3 regions of the Shewanella sp. SM21 genome follow, and region 1 is predicted to be linked to each of the others. Evidence: predicted binding sites of a transcription regulator. Region 1 holds the regulator's gene; each other region holds the start of a gene.
What was found. The regulator ArgR, encoded in region 1, controls arginine synthesis, uptake and breakdown. The targets are predictions, from matches to a motif close to ANTGAATANNTATTCANT.
Positions count from the first base shown of each region.

Region 2: the regulator ArgR is predicted to act here: its motif matches at 4,981-4,998, upstream of argA (amino-acid N-acetyltransferase).
Region 3: the regulator ArgR is predicted to act here: its motif matches at 6,280-6,297, upstream of L5L94_RS06160 (YjiH family protein).

Region 1 covers NZ_JAKKRL010000009.1:11,860-19,967, reverse strand. Annotated here, with positions in the region: gene L5L94_RS13315 (ABC transporter ATP-binding protein) at 1-642, shown strand, start outside; gene ggt (gamma-glutamyltransferase) at 788-2,500, shown strand; gene L5L94_RS13305 (Dyp-type peroxidase) at 2,749-3,684, shown strand; gene L5L94_RS13300 (LysR family transcriptional regulator) at 3,758-4,660, opposite strand; gene L5L94_RS13295 (NAD(P)-dependent oxidoreductase) at 4,767-5,399, shown strand; gene argR (transcriptional regulator ArgR) at 5,547-6,017, opposite strand; gene mdh (malate dehydrogenase) at 6,312-7,247, shown strand; gene L5L94_RS13280 (thiol-disulfide oxidoreductase DCC family protein) at 7,351-7,749, opposite strand; gene folM (dihydromonapterin reductase) at 8,016-8,108, shown strand, end outside.
Region 2 covers NZ_JAKKRL010000023.1:36,503-44,610, reverse strand. Annotated here, with positions in the region: gene L5L94_RS21210 (alpha/beta hydrolase family protein) at 1-975, opposite strand, end outside; gene slmA (nucleoid occlusion factor SlmA) at 1,111-1,704, opposite strand; gene dut (dUTP diphosphatase) at 1,739-2,197, opposite strand; gene coaBC (bifunctional phosphopantothenoylcysteine decarboxylase/phosphopantothenate--cysteine ligase CoaBC) at 2,194-3,417, opposite strand; gene radC (RadC family protein) at 3,540-4,217, shown strand; gene rpmB (50S ribosomal protein L28) at 4,339-4,575, shown strand; gene rpmG (50S ribosomal protein L33) at 4,582-4,755, shown strand; gene argA (amino-acid N-acetyltransferase) at 5,078-6,397, shown strand; gene L5L94_RS21170 (PH domain-containing protein) at 6,517-7,035, shown strand; gene rarD (EamA family transporter RarD) at 7,083-7,967, opposite strand.
Region 3 covers NZ_JAKKRL010000004.1:443-8,550, reverse strand. Annotated here, with positions in the region: gene L5L94_RS06185 (S8 family peptidase) at 327-2,216, shown strand; gene L5L94_RS06180 (SCP2 domain-containing protein) at 2,315-2,848, opposite strand; gene L5L94_RS06175 (peptidase U32 family protein) at 2,987-3,997, shown strand; gene L5L94_RS06170 (U32 family peptidase) at 4,035-4,922, shown strand; gene L5L94_RS06165 (hypothetical protein) at 4,959-5,672, opposite strand; gene L5L94_RS06160 (YjiH family protein) at 6,379-7,737, shown strand.

The DNA.
Region 1 (8,108 bases):
ATTGCGCGAGCACTTGCCTATGAGCCACAGTTATTGCTGCTCGATGAGCCTTTTTCCAATATTGATGCCCAAGTGCGCTACGAGATGATGGCGGAAATTCGCAGCATCTTAAAACAGCGTAATGTCAGCGCGGTGTTTGTTACTCATAGCAAGGATGAAGCCTTTGTATTTGCAGATACTTTAGCCATCTTTAATCAAGGCATCATAGTGCAGCATGGTAGTGCCGAAGCCTTATATGCCGCCCCAAACAGCCGCTATGTGGCGGACTTTTTAGGTAGCGGTAATTACTTACCTGCAGCAGTGTTTGATGGGCACAGTGTTGTCACTCCCATCGGTCATTTAACCAGCCTCACGCCATTAAATTTGCCGAGCGAGTTCAGCGGAACAGTATTCTTGCGACCACAGCAATTGACGCTCAGTGCCGATGAACAGGGCGTTGGTACTATCACTGAGCGACGTTTCTTAGGCGCCTTTTGTCATTATTGGGTCAAAATTGAAGCCGCTTCCCATGCTTATTATGTGGAGGTGCGTAGCCAAATGATGCAGCTCACTATCGGCCAAAAAGTTGGGGTAACGACTGAGCCGCATTCGCTTGTGTTGTTTGAATCTTCAGCATATTCAAACTGTGGGGACCCAATCTAAGCGATGAGTAATTATTTAATGCAGATATGACATAGCCAACTAAAGTACGACATTTTTGCTTACGTTTAACTTGGGTCTATGTGGTATTGGTTGGTGATATTTTAGACCATCCTTGCTACTTTTATCCTCCGGTTTTGGAGGAATTATGATAAAAACAATAAATTCAATTTGCACCCTCGTTATTGTAGCAACGGCAATATCGTCTTCAGGAGTGATGGCCATGGATAGGATCACAGGTAAAGCCTTCGCAACGCGATCAGAAGTGTATGCAACCCAAGGGATGGCGGCGACCAGTCAGCCTTTAGCTACACAAGTCGCTATTGATATACTCAAACAGGGCGGCAGTGCGGTCGATGCAGCGATTGCCGCTAACGCCATGTTAGGGTTAGTCGAGCCAACGGGCTCGGGTGTCGGTGGGGACTTATTTGCTATCGTCTGGAGCGCAAAAGATAAACGCCTCTATGGTCTTAATGCATCGGGGCGCAGTCCCAAATCCTTAAGTTTAGAAAAGCTTAAATCCCTCGGATTAGACTATTTACCGCCGCTTGGACCTTTGCCAGTTTCTGTACCGGGTACTGTTGACGGTTGGTACGAGCTGCATAATAAGTTTGGTAAATTAGCTATGGCTGATAACCTCGCGCCTGCAATTCATTATGCCCGTGATGGTTTCCCTGTGTCAGAGTTGATTGCCTATTACCTTGATGGCAGTGGTAAAAAACTGGCTAAATTCCCCGGTTTTAAAGAAACCTATATGCCTAATGGTAAGATGCCTACCGTAGGGGAAATCTTTAAAAATCCCGCGCTTGCTAACACCTATGAGAAAATTGCCAAGGGCGGCCGCGATGCTTTCTATAAAGGTGATATCGCCAAAAGTATCGATAAGTACATGAAATCCCAAGGTGGTTATTTAAGTTATGATGACTTAGCGAGCCATACTAGCGACTGGATAGATCCCGTTTCGGTGAACTACCGTGGTTACGATGTGTGGGAACTGCCACCTAATGGTCAAGGCATTGCGGCGCTACAAATCTTAAAAACCATGGAGCCCTTTAATGTGGCTGCCATGGGCTTTAATAGTCCTGAATATGTTCATTTATTTGTCGAAGCAAAGAAACTCGCCTTTGCCGACAGAGCTAAGTTTTATGCCGACATGGCCTTTAATAAAGTGCCCGTTACCGAGCTTATCTCACAGAAATATAACTATGATCGCGCTAAGTTGATTGACCCTACAAAAGCCGCCAAGAGTGTCGATGCGGGTAATCCAGCGTTGCAACATGGCGATACTGTGTACCTGACTACCGCTGACAAAGATGGCAACATGGTGTCACTCATTCAGAGTAATTACCGTGGTATGGGGTCAGGGATGACACCGCCGGATCTCGGCTTTGTGCTGCAAGACCGCGGGCAAATGTTTGATTTAACGGAAGGGCGTTTTAATACCTACGCACCGGGCAAGCGTCCATTCCATACCATCATTCCGGCTTTTGTGACCAAAGACGGTAAACCTTGGCTGAGCTTTGGGGTGATGGGCGGCGCGACTCAACCACAAATGCACGCGCAGATTGTAATGAATCTGATTGATTTTAAAATGAACTTGCAAGAAGCGGGCGATGCCCCCAGAATTTTGCATATGGGGTCAACCGAGCCCACAGGCGAAGTGATGAATGATGGTGGCTACGTCAGTCTGGAATCAGGTTTTCCGGTAGAAACCCGTCGTGAGTTGATTAAGAAAGGCCATGTGCTGCGTGATGGACTTGGGGAGTTTGGTGGCTATCAAGCCATTGGATTTAATGCCGAAACTGGCGTATATCGTGCGGCCTCTGAGAGTCGCAAGGATGGTCACGCCGCAGGCTATTAACACTAAGATAAATGCTAAGGTAAGCTCAACACTGAGTGAACCTGACGTCATTGATTCGATTTAACAGATTGGCGAGACTTTAATGGTCTCGTCAATTTTTATGTTTAAGGGTCTGGGGTAGGATAATGCTCCGCTATTGGCATTATCATAAACAGATCAGAGCAAACTGTGCGTTAGTTAATGTCATTTTTAGGTAAAGTTGCGGATAATATTGCCGAAAATGAATTTAGAAAAAGGGTGATAACCAAATGGATATTCAAAATATGCCGCGTGAACAGTTGGGTGTGTGTGCTGAGGGGAACTTACACAGTGTCTATTTGATGTTTAATGCCAATGACAATGTCGAGTCGCAATTACGTCCCTGTCTTGCCAACGTTGCGCAGTATATTTATGAGCTGACAGATCAATATTCCGACAGTGCATTCAATGGTTTTGTTGGTATTGGTGCTAATTATTGGGATAGCCTCTATCCTACTGCTCGCCCAGAACTGCTCAAACCTTTCCCTGCGATGCAAGTGGGCAGTCGTGAAGCGCCTGCAATTGAATATGATTTATTCGTGCATATTCGCAGTGATCGTTACGACATTCTGCATTTAGTGGCTAATGAAATCAGCCAAATGTTTGAAGACTTAGTGGAGTTAGTTGAAGAAGAGCGTGGCTTTAGATTTATGGATAGCCGTGATTTAACCGGCTTTGTCGATGGTACCGAAAACCCTAAGGGGCGCCACCGCCAGGAAGTGGCACTTGTGGGTGATGAGGATCCTGAGTTTAAGGGTGGCAGCTATATTCATGTGCAAAAATATGCCCATAACTTAAGTAAGTGGCATAGGTTACCAGTTAAAAAACAAGAAGATATTATCGGCCGTACTAAGCAAGATAATATCGAGTATGAATCTGAAGATAAGCCACTGACCAGCCATATCAAGCGCGTTAATCTTAAAGATGCCGATGGTAAGTCAATGGAGATCCTGCGTCAGAGTATGCCCTATGGTTCGCTGAAGGAGCAGGGATTAATGTTTATCTCTAACTGCCGCACGCCAGAACATTTTGAAAAGATGCTGCATAGCATGATGTTTGGTGATGGCGAAGGCAATCATGATCACTTGATGCATTTTACTAAGGCGATGACAGGTTCATCTTTCTTTGCCCCTGCACTGGATTTTATGCTGCAGTTCGACGAATAAGCTTTCTATAATCAAGCCGAATTAGTATCAATCGAGACGCACTTAAGCTAACGCCTAAGTGCGTTTTTTTATGCTAATGCGCGGGAACCCATTTTTTGATATCGAGCTGCCATTGCAGGGCGGTGAAATCGATAAAGGCGCGCACTAGATTTTGCTGATAACTGCGGGACAAATATACCGCCCACAGGGTTTGGCCTGGTGTCGTAAATTCGGGTAAGACTTCTTTGAGCTGACCACTGGCAAGGTATTGGTTAGCCAAGTCACAGGGTAACCGCACTATGCCATGTCCACGTAGCGCCGCACTGACCAACACTCCCATATCGTTAGCCCTAAGATTCCCTGTAACTTTGACGTGCTCGGCTTGCAGTTCTTTTAGAAAAGGCCAGTTTTGTTGCGCTGAGTGTATGAGGCAGTTGTGGGCCAGCAGATCAATGGGTTCGAGGAGTGGCGTTGCGCTATCAAGATAGCTCGGTGCCGCGCAAAGTACCGCATCTATGGTCATCAAACGCCGAGCTATGAGATTCTCATCGGGCTGCTCGGTATAACGTAGCGCCACGTCGACTCTCTCATCTACCAATTGCGCAAAACTGTCCGACATCACCAGTTGAATGTTGACCTTAGGATGAATTTTAATAAAGCGATCGACGACATCAAACAGACTGTGCTGCCCTAAGCCAATAGGCGTAGCGATACGAATACTGCCTACCAGTTCACTGTTATGGCTGTGGGCACGGCTCTCCATGGCAGCAACTTCACTTAAGATCCGCTGGCAAAATTGTAGCGCTTCCTCACCCTGCAAAGTCAAGCTGGCGCTGCGCGTGGTGCGGTGTAATAAGCGTAAACTCAACCACTGCTCCACTTCTTGAATATGACGGGAAACCTGCAGGCGGCTGAGGTCTAAATGTTCGGCAGCTTTGGTAAAGCTGCCACAGTTTGCGACTTCGACGAAACTGCGTATTGCGGCAATTTTATCCACATTAGTATCCTATATTGAAACAATCATGCTCAATTATTGATGTTTATTAGGTGAAAAACTGCAAGTAAACTGGATCCAATGTAAATCATCTGGGTGGGACAATGAAATGAAAATCGCAATTTTAGGTGCAACGGGTTGGATTGGTGGTGCAATTTTAAAAGAAGCACAGAGTCGTGGACATAAAGTGATAGCGTTAGTGCGTGACCCAAGCAAGTTATCCGTGGCTGACGTAGTAGTACGTGCCGTGGATTTAGAGCAGCCATTGGTCGCCGATACCTTTGCTGGCGTAGATGTCGTGATTGCCGCTGTTGGTGGCCGCGCCCAACAAAATCATGGTCTAGTGGCGAGTACGGTTCAGCATTTACTGGATGTGCTGCCTAACGCTAAGGTGCCACGTTTATTGTGGGTCGTTGGTGCTGGGAGTTTAGAAGTGGCGCCGGGTGTGACGCTGGTCTCTAGTCCAGATTTCCCAGCAGCATATAAAGATGAGGCGTTAGCTCAGGGTGAAGCTTTGCAGGTATTCCGTGCGGCGCAAACGGCAATCAATTGGACCTTTGTGAGCCCAGCCGTTGAGATTTATCCCGGTGAGAGTGAAGGCCCGTACCGTCTTGGTGGCGACAGCTTCTTTACCGATGCTAATGGTCAAAGCCGTATCTCTGTAACTGATTACGCAAAAGCCATGGTAGATGAAGCCGAAAAGGGCGCTCACCCAAACCAGCGCATCAGTGTGGCTTACTGATATCGTTATAGTTGAGTTAGATATTGTGAGTTAGATATTGTGCTGGAATGTGTAACGTAATCGGGACAATGGCCAAATAACCAGCGCGGTATTGCACTTCAAAATGTACAGATAAAATAGAACAGGTCAGCTCACTGACCTGTTTTTTTATTCTGCGTAATTGAATAAAGATTTGATGGTTTCTAAGGTATCGGCGATATCTTGGATGCTCGATGGGCAAATAAAGATAGTGTCGTCACCGGCAATCGTACCCAAAATGCCTTCTGGTTTACCGATAGAATCCAATAAACGGGCAATCAGCTGCGCGGCACCTGGGCTAGTTCGCACGACGATCATAGCTTGGTTGTGATCGACGTCGAGTACCAAATTCTTCAGTGGGCTACCCGCGGTGGGTACGCCTAATTCGGCTGGTAAGCAATACACCATCTCTTGCTTAGCGTTGCGAGTCCGCACTGCGCCGAACTTGCTGAGCATGCGTGACACTTTTGATTGGTTAATATTACCAAAGCCTTCAGCTTGCAAGGCGGTGACGATTTCACTCTGAGAGCCAAAGCGCTCTTCTTTTAAAATCGACTTAAAAATTCTAACAAGGTCATCCTGATTCTTGGTCGTTTGCATAATATTATTATTCGTTATTCAAAAAAACAGGCCCATTTTGAATATTTTTAGAAAAATTGTCAACAAATAACCAGATTGGTTGAATAAAAATTCACTAAGTCCCAGTGGTTAAGCGTTTGTAGGGGGCGTAAAAATCCCAATTTGAGTAATTGTTCTACATTGCTTTTACGTTATTCCGGAATTCTTTTGTCCCACGACTAAGGGATAATTGAAATTGTTGTGACATTCCAGTAATGTGACGCCAACGCAAATTAGATCCATGTCACACATATCCGAGAAATAACGGAGATAACTATGAAAGTTGCTGTACTTGGTGCTGCTGGTGGTATCGGCCAGGCTCTTGCCCTACTGTTAAAAACTCAATTGCCTGCGGGTTCACAATTGTCTCTATATGATATCGCACCGGTAACTCCGGGTGTTGCGGTTGACTTGAGCCACATTCCAACTGCTGTTGAAATCAAAGGTTTTGCTGGTGAAGATCCAACGCCTGCCCTCGTGGGTGCTGACGTTGTTCTAATTTCTGCTGGTGTTGCACGTAAGCCTGGTATGGATCGTTCAGATCTGTTCAATATCAATGCGGGTATCGTTCGCAACCTGATCGAAAAAGTAGCGGCAACTTGCCCTACGGCTTTGGTTGGCATTATCACTAACCCAGTCAACACGACTGTGGCTATCGCTGCAGAAGTGATGAAAAAAGCGGGTGTTTATGATAAGAACCGTCTGTTCGGTATCACGACTCTAGACGTGATCCGTTCTGAAACTTTCATCGCCGAATTAAAAGGCCTGAACGTTGCTGACGTTAAAGTGAATGTGATCGGCGGCCACAGCGGCGTGACCATTCTGCCATTACTGTCTCAAGTTGAAGGCGCGACTTTCACTGACGAAGAAGTGGCAAGTCTGACGACTCGCATCCAAAACGCGGGTACCGAAGTGGTTGAAGCTAAAGCCGGTGGCGGAAGCGCGACTCTGTCTATGGGTCAAGCGGCTTGCCGTTTCGGTCTGTCTCTGGTTCGTGGTCTGCAAGGCGAAGCTAACATCGTTGAATGCGCCTATGTTGACGGCGGCAGCGAGCATGCTGAATTCTTCGCACAACCTGTGCTGTTAGGCAAAAACGGTATTGAAAAAGTACTGCCTTACGGTGAAGTGAGTGCATTCGAAGCTAACGCTCGTGATTCTATGTTAGATACGCTGAAAGGCGATATCAAACTAGGCGTTGATTTCGTTAAATAATCTTTCGGATAATCTTTTTAGATTATGACGAATTAAAAACGGAGCCATTGAGCTCCGTTTTTTTATGCCTAGGTTTTACACTTTACTAAGCTAATTCAGTCGATCAGCGGCGCTTAGTGGGCAGTTGGCAATTATCGTCGCAGCGGGCTTTGCCCGTCAGTAAATAGGAGATGCGATATCTGTGTTTTGCAAATCTGAGATAGCACCAATCGGCCACAGTTTTAATCACGGGCAGGCGTAACAGTTGGATCCAAGCGCGTGTGCCTGTCAGTGCCCACGCTTTACAAGTGACATCTAACCCGAGTAACACTTCGCCCGTTGCGGTTTCGCCATGGAGAATGGTATTGGCATAGTCCCTATCGATATGGCTGAAACGCTCACTAAAGTCTGGCGCATTTAAATCCTCAAGCGCAATCAAGTTCTTCGGATCGCGCGCTTTCAGTTGGCGCATCTCGGCGCTACATAATGGACAATTTCCATCGTAAAAAATCCGCAGTTCCATCGGTATTACCTCTGATGACTTGATCACAATACTTGGTCTAAGCTCTTGGCTTGAGTACTTAAGCTTGGTTTTCTTCTACCCTATACGCAGAAGAAAGGGTTTTAGATCGAAGCGATTGTAGAACGGATCAGCATCTCATTTGGCTTTTTGTTAGGTTAAATTCAAATGAGTGCAGTAACATCTTGGTTATTCATCAGTTTAACTTGATTGCTGATTTTTAAGCGAACAAGGTAAAACCTGACCAATAACGACTCAAAAGGATAGGTATGACATCTCCCATCATAATCACAGGCGTGGGTAAACGCATAGGTTACGCCTTAGCCAAACATTTTCTCGCCCAAGGTCAGCGCGTGATTGGT
Region 2 (8,108 bases), on a different contig from region 1:
GTAACCATTTTCAAACTCGACGGCATAAAGTTGTTTATTGGTGCCGTTAATCCAAAAGTTGCTAGGGTCAACGTTTTCATCCTGAATGATTTCAGTTTTATCGCCCGTTTCGAGATTAATTTTGTAAACCCCTAAGGTTTCACCTTGGGATCGACCGGCGGCATAAATCGTATTTTTATCATCGGCAAAGGAGAGTGGTTTAAAATCAGCAAGACCTAGATTTAGTTTATCGGTATTTACCCAGTTACCGTCTTTGCGGTAGAACACTTTAGTAATGTTTTTATTGTCCTCACCGGCAACGAAGCGGACTTCACCTTGATGGTCTGTCATAAAACGGGCTCGGCCGATAGGTGAGCCTGTGATGCGTTTACGTGTGCCATTGAACAAGTCTACGCGATAGACATCTTGTGATAGTTCAAAGTCAAGATTGATCCTATCATTCCATGGAATAGCATTAACTAACATGTAGCGTTCATCATCTGGCAGAGGATCGAGGATAAACGCGCTCGCCCGCATAGGGGTATTTTTCTTGATATTTGAACCTGTTTGTTGCTCGCCACTCTCGAAGCCGAATAAATACGCTTTTCGTGAACCATCGGCATTTACCGCCATCAATTCACCGTAGTAGATAGGTGTGTCTTGCCAGCCTTTTAGGTATTCTTTTGCCAGTACCAGTCGCTCACTGTTGGCCCATTCATAGTCGCCGACTTGAGCATTATCGGGAAAACGTATCGCATTGAGGAGTTTTTTGGTTTGGGTATCTAAGACTAAGAGAACGTTTTTACCTTCGACACTTGTGATAGCGCTTAAGTATTTACCAGTAGGCGATATTTTTACATCCGAGTACTCATCACCTTTGCTGAATAACTGTGCTTGCGATAACGCATTCGCGTTGGAGCTATTGGCTGCAAAGGTGGATATTGGAAGTATTGGTAAGCAAAGTGTCGCCAACATGGCTAATCGGAAGAGTTTCATCTGACATCCTTGTAAAATCATTGTGTTTTTTGTTCTTAAAATGTTTTTCGAGGATAAAACAAAAGATGGGGCGAAACAAGGAAGGAATATCGAAAATAAAGGACGATAGTTACCGTCCTTTATGTTGAAAAATCATTAGCTTTGTAAAAGTTGGTGCTGGATAAAACGCCACTGTTCATCGAAGTGTGTCGTCGGTTTGAGTTTGAATTCACTTCGTACAAATTGAGCGATTCGGCCTTCGGCAAAGGCTAACAGTAAATTGGCTAATATGGCTTCGTCTAAGTTGAAGCCTTTACCTTCTCGCAGGGTTTTTTCCCGTAAAATTTGCTTTAACTGGGTTTCAATTTTGGCAAATAAGTTACCAATACGGCTTCGCAGGCGTTCATTTTCACCGAGTAGAGCATCACCGTTGAGAACGCGGGAAATTCCTGGGTTACGCTCGGCAAAGATCAGCAGCAGTTGCAGTACCAACTGGCAGCGCTTCATGGTGTCTTTTTCGTCATCCATGATTAAATTGATGCGCGACAATAACGACTCTTCGATAAATTCGATTAGGCCTTCGAACATCCGCGCTTTACTCGGGAAGTGGCGATACAGTGCGGCTTCCGATACACCGACTTCTGAGGCCAGTTTCGCTGTGGTGATCCTTTGTCCTGGGTTGGTTTCTAGCATCTGCGCTAGACATTGCAGAATGTGTTCACGACGATTAATTTTTGGGCTTACAGCCATTGCAGTATCCTTGGCTCAATAACGACTTAGGGGATTATTTAGTGCCTGAATGGCCAAATCCGCCTTCACCACGGTCTGAGCTGTCGAACTCATCAACGAGTTTGAATTGTGCTTGTACCACAGGAACAAACACCAGTTGCGCGAGACGATCGCCCATTTCTAAGGTGAATGGACTGTCACCACGATTCCAACAAGATACCATTAAGGGGCCTTGGTAATCTGAATCTATGAGTCCGACTAGATTCCCCAGTACGATACCGTGTTTATGGCCAAGGCCTGAGCGCGGTAAAATCACCGCTGCAAGTCCTGGGTCGGCCACATGAATGGCAATCCCCGTGGGAATGAGCACTGTTTCACCCGGTGCTATGGTTAAAGCCGTGTCTATCATGGCGCGAAGATCCATGCCTGCACTGCCTGCGGTGGCGTAAGCGGGCAAGGGAAATTCTGAGCCGATACGGGAGTCGAGAATTTTTAATTCAATCGGTGTTTTCATGTATTTGTTTTTTCTTTCACTATCAACGAAAGTAATTGCCGTGCCAACGTGAGTTTGTCAGTAGCAGGCAAATCTTGACTGCCGTGCGGCCAGAAAACACGCAGGGCATTAGCATCGGCATTAAAGCCTAGGCCAGCAATGGAAACGTCGTTTGCGGCGATCATGTTCAAGTTTTTACGTTTGAGCTTATCACGCGCATAGGCTTCTACATCATGGGTTTCGGCGGCAAATCCCACCACAAAAGGACGGTTAGGTAAGCTCGCAACCGTGGCTAAGATATCAGGATTCCTCACCAGCGCAAGTTGCATTTCTTCGGTCGATTTTTTGATCTTACAGGTAGCAATATCGCTAATGCGGTAGTCTGCAACGGCGGCGCAGCCAATAAAAATATCTTTTTTATCAACGTTATCCATAACAGCATCGAGCATATTTTGCGCCGATTCAACATCAATGCGTGTCACGCCTTCTGGGGTGCTTAGATTTACTGGGCCTGAGACTAAGGTGACTGTTGCCCCCATATCTGCCGCGGCTTTGGCCAGTGCAAAGCCCATTTTTCCAGAACTGTGATTTGAAATGTATCTGACGGGATCAATTGCTTCACGGGTTGGTCCGGCGGTAATCAGCACCGACTGTCCTGCGAGTGGCTTAAATTCAACGGCGTCAGGCGTGGCAAAAAATTGTGTAGCCAGTTCCGCTATGTCTAATGGCTCTAACATACGACCAGGACCCACTTCACCACAGGCCTGACTGCCACTGGCGGGTCCCCAAAGTGTAAAACCACGTGATGCTAGGCTAGTTAAATTAGCTTGAGTTGCCAGATTACGGTACATCTGTTGGTTCATTGCTGGACACAGGGCAATTGGCGCCTCAGTGGCAAGACACGTGGTGGTGATTAGCTCATCGGCCATGCCTGCATTAATCCGCGCCAATAGGTTTGCGGTTGCAGGGGCGATGATGACGAGATCTGCCCAACGAGCGAGTTCTATATGACCCATGGCTGCTTCTGCTGCGGGGTCGAGCAAGCTAGATGCCACTGGATGTCCAGACAACGCTTGCAGCGTCAGAGGCGTGATAAATTCCATCGCACTTTGGCTCATCACCACGCGCACATCAAAACCACGCTCTTTCAAGCGACGTACTAAATCAGCACTTTTATAGGCCGCAATACCGCCGCCAATGCCCAGCAGGACGTTTTTATTTGTCAGACTCACAGACATCATCCGAGATAGAAATAATGCCGGCAACAATATCACAAAGCGGTGAATTTTAGTGACTATCCCAGTTCAAAAAATCTCGTCCATACTCAGTAAAGTGAAAATATGTGAGATGACAGGGAGGTCGCATGGGGATTAAAGATTGGCCTGAGGGCGAAGGTCCCAGAGATAAACTGTTACAAAAAGGAGCTGCGCATCTCTCGGATGCTGAATTACTGGCAGTATTGCTGCGTAACGGTTTAGCTGGATTAAACGCGGTTGACCTTGCTAGGTCGCTTATTTGCGAGTTTGGCGGCCTCAGAAACCTGCTCTGTGCCCCAAGAAATCAGGTGTGTCGACTTCCGGGCGTAGGACCTGTAAAATACGCCCAGCTTCAAGCTGCGGCCGAATTAGCGCGGCGTGTAGCGCAGGAAAATCTGCAAAGAGGTCAGGTTTTGACAAATCCCGATTTAACTCGGGACTATTTAATGCGACAATTGGCCGATCGCTCCTATGAAGTGTTCGCAGTTTTACTGCTGGATAGCCAGCATAGAGTGATTCAATTTGTCGAATTATTCCGCGGCACAATAGACTCAGCCTCAGTATATCCACGTGAAGTGGTGAGCTTAGTGCTGGAGAAAAAGGCCGCAGCAGTTATAGTTTGTCATAATCATCCGTCTGGTATTGCCGAGCCCAGTCAGGCTGACCGACGAATAACTGAGCGATTAAAAAATGCGTTAGCAACCATAGACGTATCCTTGTTGGACCATATGGTTGTAGGTGATCGAGAGATAGTTTCTTTTGCAGAACGAGGCTGGATTAATTAATCTAACACTTGATCTTCACTCTGTGATCGTGTATAAAATGCGCCCTCTTTGTGCCTCGGGCGACGGCCATACGAGGCACATTAATGCTCGAGCGTTAAAATTGTTTTTGGAGAAGATTGACATGTCAAGAGTATGCCAAGTTACTGGCAAGAAGCCGATGGTTGGTAACAACCGTTCGCATGCAAAAAACGCGACCCGTCGTCGTTTTTTACCTAACCTACAAAACCACCGTTTTTGGTTAGAAGAAGAAAAGCGTTTCGTACAGTTACGTGTATCTACTAAAGGTATCCGTCTGATCGACAAAAAAGGTATCGAAGTTGTTGTTGCTGAACTTCGTGCCCGTGGCGAGAAGGTATAATAGATCATGGCTAAAGCTAAAGGTAATCGTGAGAAGATCAAATTAGTTTCTACAGCTAAGACTGGTCACTTCTACACAACTGAAAAAAACAAGCGTAACATGCCTGAAAAAATGGAAATCAAAAAATTTGATCCAGTTATTCGTCAGCACGTTATCTACAAAGAAGCCAAAATCAAGTAATCCTTGGTTAGTGTTTCGAGAAAAGCCCCTTATTTAAGGGGCTTTTTTTTGCATTTTTTTAGTGGCTAGTCATCAAGTTGAGATAATTGCCTCGCAAACTGATGCCGCTGAATCATCCCCTGTGAAGTTAAAAAAGTGTGAACACTTACTGAAAATATAAAATAGTGCAGTTCTAAGCACTTTAAATCATCAAATCTGCACTTTAGTGAGAATAAATTCTTTATATGTGAATTAAAATGCAATACCATACGCGAAAGTTAGCGATTCATTCCTGGTGTGTCATAGTGACGCTGCCAGCTCAAAAATGAGGTGTAAATAACGCGTGCGTACCACTGAACTGGTTGATGGATTTCGTCATTCTGCCCCCTATGTTAATGCCCACAGAGGTAAAACTTTTGTGGTCATGCTGGGTGGTGAAGCTTTGGCTCAAAATCAATTCCGCGCCATCTTAAATGATGTCGCCCTGCTGCACAGTTTAGGGATCAAAGTGGTGTTGGTATATGGCGCTAGGCCGCAGATTGATGCTGCATTAGCCGCCAACGGTATTGCGCCTGCCTACCACGACGGTGTGCGTATCACGGATGAAGATTCGCTCAAAGTGATTAAGCAAGTTGCGGGTGCACTGCAATTTGATATCACAGCGCGTTTATCCATGAGTTTAAGTAATACGCCGATGCAAGGTGCGCAAATTAACTTAGTGAGCGGCAACTTTGTGATTGCTCAACCACTGGGTGTGGATAATGGTGTGGACTTTTGTCTGAGTGGCAAAGTGCGTCGTATTGATGTGCAAGGCTTAAAACGTCAGTTAGATAATCACTGCATCGTATTGATGGGGCCGATTGCGGCTTCGGTTACTGGTGAAAGCTTTAATCTCACCGCCGAGGAAATCGCGACTCAAGTGGCAATTAAGCTCAAAGCCGACAAGATGATCGGCTTTAGCTCACAGAACGGTATTCTCGATCGTAATGGCGATGTGATTGCCGAGTTGATGCCAAATGATGCGCAAAACATCATGAACAAGCTGGCCGAGCAAGGGTCTGCTTGTGTTGGCACTATGGCGTTTCTCAAAGCCAGTATCGATGCTTGCCGCAATGGCGTACCGCGTTGTCATTTAGTTAGCTACCTCGAAGATGGCGCCTTGTTGCAGGAACTGTTTTCTCGCGAAGGGATAGGCACGCAAATCGTGACTGAGAGTGCCGAGCGTTTACGCTGTGCGTCGATCGCTGATATTGGCGGTGTACTGAACCTTATCCGTCCATTGGAGGAGCAAGGCATTCTGGTGCGTCGTAGCCGTGAGCAGCTTGAGATCGAAATCGAACAGTTCATGTTGATTGAACGCGATGGTTTAGTGATTGGTTGTGCTGCGCTCTATCCTTTTGAAGAGGACAATGCGGGTGAGTTTGCTTGTTTGGTGGTGCATCCTGATTATCGCGATGCCGATAGAGGGAGCTTACTGCTGAAGAACATTATCAATCAGGCCAGAAACCGTGGTTATTCACGATTGTTTGCATTGACAACTCGGAGCATTCACTGGTTCTTAGAGCATGGTTTTGTGATTGAAGATGTTGAAGCACTGCCGCAGAAGAAGAAGCAGTTGTATAACTATCAACGCCGCTCCAAAATTCTCGCGCTCGATCTTTAAGCCGTTCTAAATCAATCCAATCAATGTCAGCCTAGTACTCATATTAGCGCTGGCATTTTTATCGACATAATATGTCTTTGTTGGCAGATTAAGGCTTCACTGCACGGGAGATACTGCCAATGAGTCCTCAATTTTTTGAACTCGCCCCTTTAACCCAAACCTCTATCTTCAGTTTTATCGTCTTATTGCTCGGTTTAGCGGGTATCTTACTGATGTTATGGCTAAAAAATATGCCTAAGATAGCGAAGTCAGCGAGTTTAGGTATATTGCTGGTGATGATGGGCGGATTTTCTTGGGTCTTCTATCAATCGAATAGCGCCGAATTAGTGTTAACCGATACAGAGCTCACATTGGATGTTCCCTTCTATAAAGTGCAGTTATCCCGCGTGGATTTATTGCCCGCCGAGGCACGCATAGTCGATTTGCAACAAGAGGCAGATTTAACGCCGAGATTTAAAGCCAACGGTATAGGCATGCCAGGATTTCAATTGGGTTGGTTTAATCTACAAGGGAAAGGCAGGGCATTTTTGGCGATAACAGATAAATCGCAGTTAGTGTTAGTGCCAACGACTAAAGGCTACAGTTTATTACTGACAGTACCGCAAGGGAGTGAGTTTTTAGCACAGTTACAAAAGTAATCATCATATGTCATCACTTCTGCAACTGTGTATCGGCGTGATAATGCTTACGCCGTCTTGCGTTTATAGGCCATATCTAAGGTAAAGACGAGTAGCGCGCTCCAGATAAAGCCGAAGGTCACGCCTTTTTCGGCATCGAAGGGCTCATTGAACAGACTCACCGCGAGGATGAACATAATACTCGGGCCAATATATTGGAAAAAGCCGAGCATAGACAATGGAATACGTACCGCTGCCCCTGCAAAACACAGCAAAGGAATGGTAGTCACTATCCCAGCCGCCATTAACATCAGATTCAATTGCCAATCGTTAGTCAGCATGCTCGCCGTGGCAGTGTCTAAGGTTGCGACGAGATAAATCAGCGCTACCGGTAATAACACTGCGGTTTCGACCAATAATCCGGCCTTAGCATCCACATTGACCTTTTTTCGCAGCAGCGCATAGAAACCAAAGGTGCCCGCGAGTGCCAGTGAGACGATGGGAATTGAGCCAAAAGAGATTAACTGGATCAATACGCCAGCGCTGGCGAGTGAAACCGCAAACCATTGCAGTTTACGCAATCTTTCGCCTAGAAATAACATACCGAGTAAGACGTTGAGTAAAGGATTGATGAAGTAACCTAGGCTGGCATCGAGCATGTGATCGTTATTTACCGCCCAGATAAATAGTAGCCAGTTTCCCGCGATCAATATGGAAGTAATGGTGAGAACCATCAGCTGTTTAGGCTGTTTAAACAGTAAGCGTAAGCGTGAGAACCCGCCGATAAACTGCATAATCATCAGCATAAACACGAATGACCAAATCACCCGATGGAGCAAAATTTCGGTGGCGGAAACATGGTTGAGTAATTTGAAATATAAAGGCGCAAAACCCCACATACAGTAAGCACTGACGGCAAGTAGGATCCCTTTGCGGTATTCAAGATCTGGCATGAGACATCTTCGAAGAACAACAAGGTGGCGATTGTAGGTGTGTCTGACCGCTGACTCAAGGGCATCGCCGTGTTCTTTTCGTTACAGAATATCTCCGCAATAGATTGAATGGGCGATTAAAGTGAGTAACCATCCTGTTAA
Region 3 (8,108 bases), on a different contig from region 1:
CAGCGGTGAATGTCAAAAAAGTAGCAGACTGAATTTATCGCTGCTTCACAGTTTGTGGTTCGGACAAAATGTCGCTTGATAAATCACCACTTTTACAAACTCGGTTGTTTTAATAGACTAATAGTTATTATTTTGACGCTTATTTGTACACCTCACTCTTTAGCTAAGTAAAAAGCCATCCACGGTCAAATTGTAAATCAAGTGTTACATTTTAACCTTGTAAATTAGATACGCCTTAAGCACCGAACTGGGCAGGTTGAAAATACCTTCTACATTAAATTATGTCTCGAAGTCCGTGGAGACATAAAAAGAAAATGGAGTTCAACATGCATAAGAAACATTTAATTGCAGTCGCGGTCGCAACTGGACTTGCTTACTTCCCTGTTAACGCTAATGAATACCAAGCGAGTATGGTAAGTGTCCCGCAATCTAAAGCCATCAAAGATACTTACATTGTTGTATTCAATACCCCAAGCGTTCTTAATCTAAGTAATAACAACACCATAGCTGAATTCGCGACGAAACAAGCCGAGAGTTTAGTCAACCAATATGATGTCACTGTGATGAAAAACTTTGGCAATGTGCTCAATGGTGTACTCATCAAGGCCAGCGCCCAACAGATTAAAGCACTGCGTAAAGATCCAAATGTGAAATACATAGAACAAGATCAAATCATGTCAGTAACGCCTATGGTTGAAGCCAATGCCAATCAACCGAGTCCGACCTGGGGCATAGACAGAATCGATCAACGAAACTTGCCATTGGATAGTAACTATCACACGGATTTCGACGGCTCTGGTGTAACCGCCTTTGTGATCGATACTGGCGTGCTTAATACTCACAATGAGTTTGGTGGTCGCGCCAGCAGTGGCTATGATTTTGTGGATAATGATTACGATGCGACTGACTGTAACGGCCATGGTACCCATGTGGCAGGAACTGTTGGCGGTGCTACCTACGGTGTGGCTAAAAACGTCAATCTTGTGGGAGTCAGAGTACTCAACTGTTCAGGTTCAGGTAGTAACTCTGGCGTGATTGCAGGGATAAACTGGGTGAAAAACAATGCTTCCGGCCCCGCCGTCGCAAACATGAGTTTAGGAGGCGGCGCCTCCCAAGCAACTGATGATGCAGTCAATGCCGCAGTTGCCGCAGGGGTCACTTTCGTAGTGGCGGCGGGTAACGACAACAGCAACGCCTGTAATTACTCACCCGCACGGGCGATAAATGCCATCACAGTTGGTTCAACCACCAGTAACGATTCCCGCTCGAGTTTTTCTAACTTCGGGACTTGCCTTGATATCTATGCGCCTGGTTCGAGCATTACGTCCGCTTGGTATAACTCGAATTCAGCGACTAATACCATAAGTGGTACCTCAATGGCTGCCCCACATGTGGCAGGCGTTGCCGCATTATACTTAGATGAAAATCCAAATCTCTCTCCCGCACAGGTGACAAACTTACTCACGACGCGCGCCACGTCAAATAAAGTTACAGACGCTAAAACAGGTTCACCCAATAAATTACTCTTTTCACTCGCAGGCGATGATGGTGGCTGTGGCAATAATTGCCCCGTCGATGAAACACCGCTGCAAAATAATGTGGGTGTCGCAATCAGTGGTGCCACAGGTTCTGCGACGTATTACTACATTGATGTCCCAGTCAATGCGGCAAGTTTAGGGATCAATCTAGCGGGTGGTTCTGGTGATGCGGATATTTATGTCAGCCAAGGGCAAAAACCGACGACAACAAGCTACCAATGCCGCCCCTATCAAAATGGCAACAACGAGAGCTGTAATTTCACCACACCTACGACGGGTCGGTGGTATGTGATGGTGCAAGGCTATAATAATTACGCCAATGCCCAACTGACAGCCAGCTATAACCTGAATGGTGGCGGAAGCTGCACCGATGCAAACTGCTTAACCAATGGCGTACCTGTCACGAATTTAAGCGGGGCAACTGCAACAGAGAAACTTTATAAGATAGTGGTTCCAGCCAATAGCCAACTCAACATTGCCACCAGTGGCGGAACTGGAGATGTAGACCTGTATGTCAAAGCAGGCACTACCCCAACGACCACCAGCTATGATTGCCGTCCCTATAAAAATGGGAACAATGAAAGCTGTTCGATTACCGTGACTCAAGCGGGAACTTACCATGTGATGTTACGCGCTTATTCGAGCTACTCGGGACTACAACTGAGTGCAAGCTACTAACTCATTGACCAAAAGTTTAAATAAAAATAAGCCCACTAAGATAACAACTTAGCGGGCTTCTTTATGGAATTAGCAGTGTGTAGTCTCACTACATAAAGTTAAAAGCTTGGGGATTTGGCGAGAATAATTGTCGGTTTCGCTTCAATTTGCAGACGCTCAATCACAGCGGCAAGCTTTTCAACACTAAGACGAATTGGGGCTGGCATACTGGCAAATTCGATACTTAGCAGCAGGTTTTTCACTTCGAGTCCTAATTCAGTATCACCTTGAATACTCAGCTTACGCTGGAAGAATAGCGTGTCGGGATCTTCCTTCGCCGCTGCCACTAACACTAGCTCAGCAGAGTTGGCACTGAAGGTCACCTGCGCATCGGTGAGCTCTCTGACTTGCCACTTGCCATTAAAACTGACTTCGAAGGCTAAGTTTATATCTTCCACTCGAATCGCGACCCATTTATCCATCAAAAATCCAAGCTCATCGTCAGCAGCTTGCTCGGCAAGTAAGAGTTCAAGCAATTGGCTGATGGCTTTTGCTTTGAGGCTAAACGGCATCTTAGCAAGGGGAAAGCCGATGGCTTTTGGGGTGAACTCTAAAAGTTGCTGAGCAAATTTTGCGAAAAAAACAGCGGACATAGCGGGAACCCTACAAGAATAAAACATGATATATCCCAGTTTATCGGGATTTTATGATCTTAAACCTGTTTTAAATCAATTCATCGCCATTCAATCTTACCTACACTCAGCGGCTATCATTTTATCGGGAGCATCACTATGGAGCTGTTGTGTCCAGCAGGAAATCTGGCCTCGCTAAAGTCGGCATTACATGCCGGAGCCGACGCTGTGTATCTAGGGTTAAAAGACGACACCAACGCACGCTCGTTTGCAGGATTAAACTTCACCCCCGCAAAATTGCAAGAAGCCACTGAGCTGACGCAAAAGCACGGCAAAAAAATCTTTTTGACCTTAAATACTTTTCCAAAGCCCGGTGAAGAGCATCGTTGGTATCAGGCTATCGATTTAGCGGCAAAACTGGGTATGGATGCATTAATTGTCGCCGATCTTTCTTTGCTCGATTATGCCCATAGGCACTATCCAAACCTGCCACTGCATTTATCGGTGCAGGCCAGTGCAACCAATCTGGGGGCGCTGAGCTTTTATAAGGAAGCCTTTAACATCGCCAGAGTAGTATTGCCACGGGTGTTATCCATGAAACAAGTACGGGATCTTGCTAAAGTCAGCCCAGTGGATTTGGAAGTATTCGCCTTTGGTAGTCTGTGCATTATGGCCGAAGGGCGTTGCCAGCTGTCATCCTATGTAACGGGCCAATCACCCAACACTGGTGGATCTTGTTCACCAGCAAAACACGTACGCTGGCAAGAAGAAGGACAGAACAGATTAACCCGGCTCAACGATGTGTTAATTGATAAATCGGCCCTCGACGAACAAATGGGTTATCCCGTGGTATGCAAAGGCCGTTACATCACAGCAGATCAAGATTCGCCGCAATATTTACTCGAATCACCAACCAGTTTGAATACCTTAAGCTTACTTCCAGAGCTAGCCAAAGCTGGCATAGTGTCGCTGAAAATCGAAGGACGTCAACGCAGCCCCGCCTATGTTGAACAAGTCACTCGAGTATGGCGTCAAGCCATAGACACCTATCTAAATAATCCAGCGCTGTACTCACAAAGCCAAAATCAACCCCATTGGGAACAAGCCCTAGCGAAAGTATCCGAGGGTCAGATCACTACGCTTGGCGCCTACGAGCGCGATTGGCAATAAAAGGTAAATAGAGAGCAAGATTGACAAAGGACACCTTATGAAGATTTCCCTAGGACCACTGTTGTATTGCTGGCAGAAACAGCAAGTCGCTGACTTTTACCAGCAAGTCGCCGCCAGTCAAATTCCCTTAGTGTATTTAGGTGAGGCGGTTTGTAGCCGCAGACGCGAACTCAAGTGGGGCGATTATCTAGAGCTGGCGCAAATGCTCAAGCAGGCGGGTAAAGAAGTCGTGCTTTCGACGCTGGCCTTAATCGAAGCGCCATCTGAATATACTGAGCTCAAACGCCAGGTCGATAACGGTGAATTTATCGTCGAAGCAAACGATATGGCGGCAGTGTATCTTGCCAAAGAGCGTAATTTGCCCTTTGTCTGCGGCGCGAGTATCAATAACTACAATCGCGCCAGTTTAGACATTTTACAGCAGTTTGGAATGCAAAGATTTGTGATGCCAGTGGAGCTATCTAAGGCTTGGTTACAACAAGTAATTCAAGAGCAGCCATCATTTGAGGTGGAAGTGCTCGGCCACGGCTATTTACCACTCGCCCATTCGGCGCGCTGCTTTACCGCTAGACACAAACAGCTCACGAAAGATCATTGCGAAACGGTATGCCGTGAATACAGTAAAGGACTACTCGCGCAAACCCAAGAGCAGCAACCTTTACTCAGGCTCAATGGAATTCAAACCCAATCCGCTAGCTGTTTAGATTTACGCAGTGAAATAGCGGCAATGACACAAATAGGGGTCGATGTGTTTCGAGTATCACCCAGTAGTCTTGACTGCATCACTAAAGCCAATGCTTTGGTCGATACGATTCAAGCGACTAAAAATACTCAGGATTTTTCGATGAATAGCAACCTTGGTATAACCCAGTGCAACGGTTATTGGTTTGGTGAAGCGGGCCTTGCTGTGCATGTGAATCCATAGCCTAAAGCTGAAGATAAGCCTAGATTTAAAGATAACTCAGCCAATGATTTTGGGATCTTGGCTGAAGCTTAACTGGCTAAAAAGCAGCACACTTGTCCAACACAATAAACTTCCCAGTCCAATCCATTCTAGTAGGGCTGGCCACCACAAAGTAGGACGCGGCAGTTGCAATACCATCTCCTGATAAAACGGTCTATCGCCTTCGGTCAAACCTAAATTGAGCTGTGGCGCATACAGAAACGTCAACATGCTACATAAGACTATTAACGCCAACAACCCAGTCCAACGGCCAAAGTTAGACTTGCCGAAACAGACCAAGGCTAAGTAGAAGATCGCACTCAAACTCCCCAGATAGAAAAACCATTTCAGCCCAAGAACATGCAAGTGATACACGTTCACCGGAAATAATCCCACGCTCGCTAAAGCCAGAAAAGTGAGAGCCAAACTGATAAAGAAAGGGTATCCCCAGCAAGAAGTTACCTGCTGCAAAGAAGACAAACAATAGAAAACGAGGCTTAAACTGCCAAAAAACAATCCACCGTTGAGAATGACAGCGAAAGACGAATGACCATAAGTCCCTAATTCACTTAGGGTGTGATTCAAAAAATTGAAGCGATGGAATTCAGAATCATCGAACCCCAAAACAGTAATGACAATGCCAATTAAAAGCCCAAAGATCCCCAAAAAACCAAACTTAATGGCCAGTGTTGAGCCGCCTTTAATCGTAACCTTCTGTACTTTTGCGATCATGAATACTAGAGCTGGATGGGAGTAATACTAACTTACATGGAAATGAGAAGATTTAAAGCGGCAGGTATCCGCTTTATGAATAATATTTTTACTTTCATCGTTATTTGCGACTTTTTAGTCAATCACAAAAGCATCAAGATAATGGAGAAGGTCACTTATAGAGATAAGTCGATTTAAAGGCTTATCGCATAAAAATGTGTCCTAGTGCCCAAGGCTCCTTAACATTACCGCGATATGCACAACAGGTTCTCGCCAACGCTATATAGCCAGAGTTATCTCTATTGCACTTTAAAATCGAACAGAAAACCAGCCAACATGGCGGTAGCGCTAAAGTTGTTGATGCATTTTTGTGCAGAAATAACATCTAGATAGTTTCACACACATCAGTAAACAAGTAATTAACCAGTCGTTAACCAACCTCAAGCGAGTGATGATAACGCCATGTTTAATAATGTTTTTATAGTAATGCAAGCCAATATAGCCACTCTTAATTTATCGACAACTGAAGTAAAATAACTATGCTGTTTTGCTGCTTATATCAAACTAACTAGCGAATCGTTTTACATAGAGAAGCTAAGCGAGTAATCTTCCCCATTCTCGTTTTTGAGTTGAATTTAAATGCACCTTAATTAGCGTCGACAGCTTCTTACGTGCGGCTATTTATTCAAATTTACCATGTACGACTCGTACTTTAAGGTGTACAACATTGGCTACTGAAAATAAAAACCGAAACATTAAGACGATACTCACCTTTATCGTCCCTTCGCTGATTGGTCTGCTGTTATTTATGACCCCTATCAGCTACAACGATGCGATCACAATTCCTATCGCTATCATATCTAAAGCACTGCAAGGCGCATTGAGCGGTGTGCTAACCCTCATAGTGACTATTATTGTTGTGACTACGGCGCTGTCCTCTTTGCTGTCAAAAGTGTTTAAGCCCACATTCGTTACGCAAAATCACTTCCTTAATGGTTTATTGAATGTCAGCCCTATGTGGTTGACGACTCGGATCTTAGGTGCAGTGTTTATCGTACTGACTTACTTAGGTTTAGGTCCAGAGATCATCAACTCCTCGAGCACTGGCGCATTAGTCTTAAACGACTTATTACCTGTGTTATTCTCGGTATTTATCTTTGCGGGTATGTTACTGCCGCTGCTGCTGAACTTCGGCCTACTCGAGCTCTTTGGCACACTCTTAACGAAAGTCATGCGTCCCGTGTTCAATCTACCGGGCCGTAGTGCTATCGATTGTATGGCCTCATGGTTAGGTGATGGCAGTGTCGGCATTTTGCTGACCAGCAAACAATACGAAGCCCGTTTTTATACCCAGAGAGAAGCCGCAGTTATTGGTACAACCTTCTCGGCGGTATCGATTACCTTCAGCTTAGTGGTGATCTCTCAAGTTAAGTTAGAGCATATGTTTGTGCCCTTTTATTTGACTGTGTGCCTCGCGGGTTTTGCCGCCGCTGTGATTGTGCCTAAGTTGCCACCATTATCGTGGAAGAAAGACAACTACATAGATGACACACCACGCATGCCAGATGATGAGCTAATCCCTGCAGGACATGGCGCCTTATCTTGGGGCTTTGATAAAGCCTTAGAAAAAGCCGCCAGTGCCGGTGGCATAAAAGCGGTCTTAAATGAAGGCATTAAAAACGTTGTCGATATGGTATTTGGCATTATCCCTGTGGTAATGGCCATTGGTACGCTGGCACTGATTATTGCCGAGCACACGCCCATATTTAACTATTTGGGTATGCCGTTTATTCCATTACTCGAATTACTGCATATTCCAGAAGCCACTGAAGCCTCTAAAACAATCGTGGTCGGTTTTGCGGATATGTTTATTCCGTCAATCCTTGCCAGCTCAATTGAATCAGATATGACCCGCTTTGTAATTGCAGCCTTATCTGTGACTCAGTTGATCTATATGAGTGAAGTCGGTGCACTGCTTATCGGCAGTAAAATTCCCGTCAACTTCGTTGAGCTTTTCGTGGTGTTTATTCTACGCACCTTAGTGACACTGCCTGTTATCGCAGGTGTAGCGCATTTATTGTTCTAACATTACGCTAGTTTGGGCCTAACGTAGGTTTTAATGTAAGTCCAACAAGCGTTCCAAAAAAGGGGAGTCAGATTAACTGACTCCCCTTTTTGCACTAACTCATACACGAACTGGCTGTTGTGATTATATAGCGTGACTTAATCGTACAATCTCCACTCGACACCACACAACTCACTTTTGGACAGAAGTACTTTAAAAATTTCTGGATAGCACTGCTGAAGGATCAAACTTGGTCATTTAATTCTTTAAGTGCTGGCTTATGATGAGCCATGGTATTCGCTCACCGACACGCAGCAAGTCCTATATGGACACCTCGAATAGATCAACCACTTTTTGAGTAACAGAAAGTAATACTGCGTACGTATATCCGA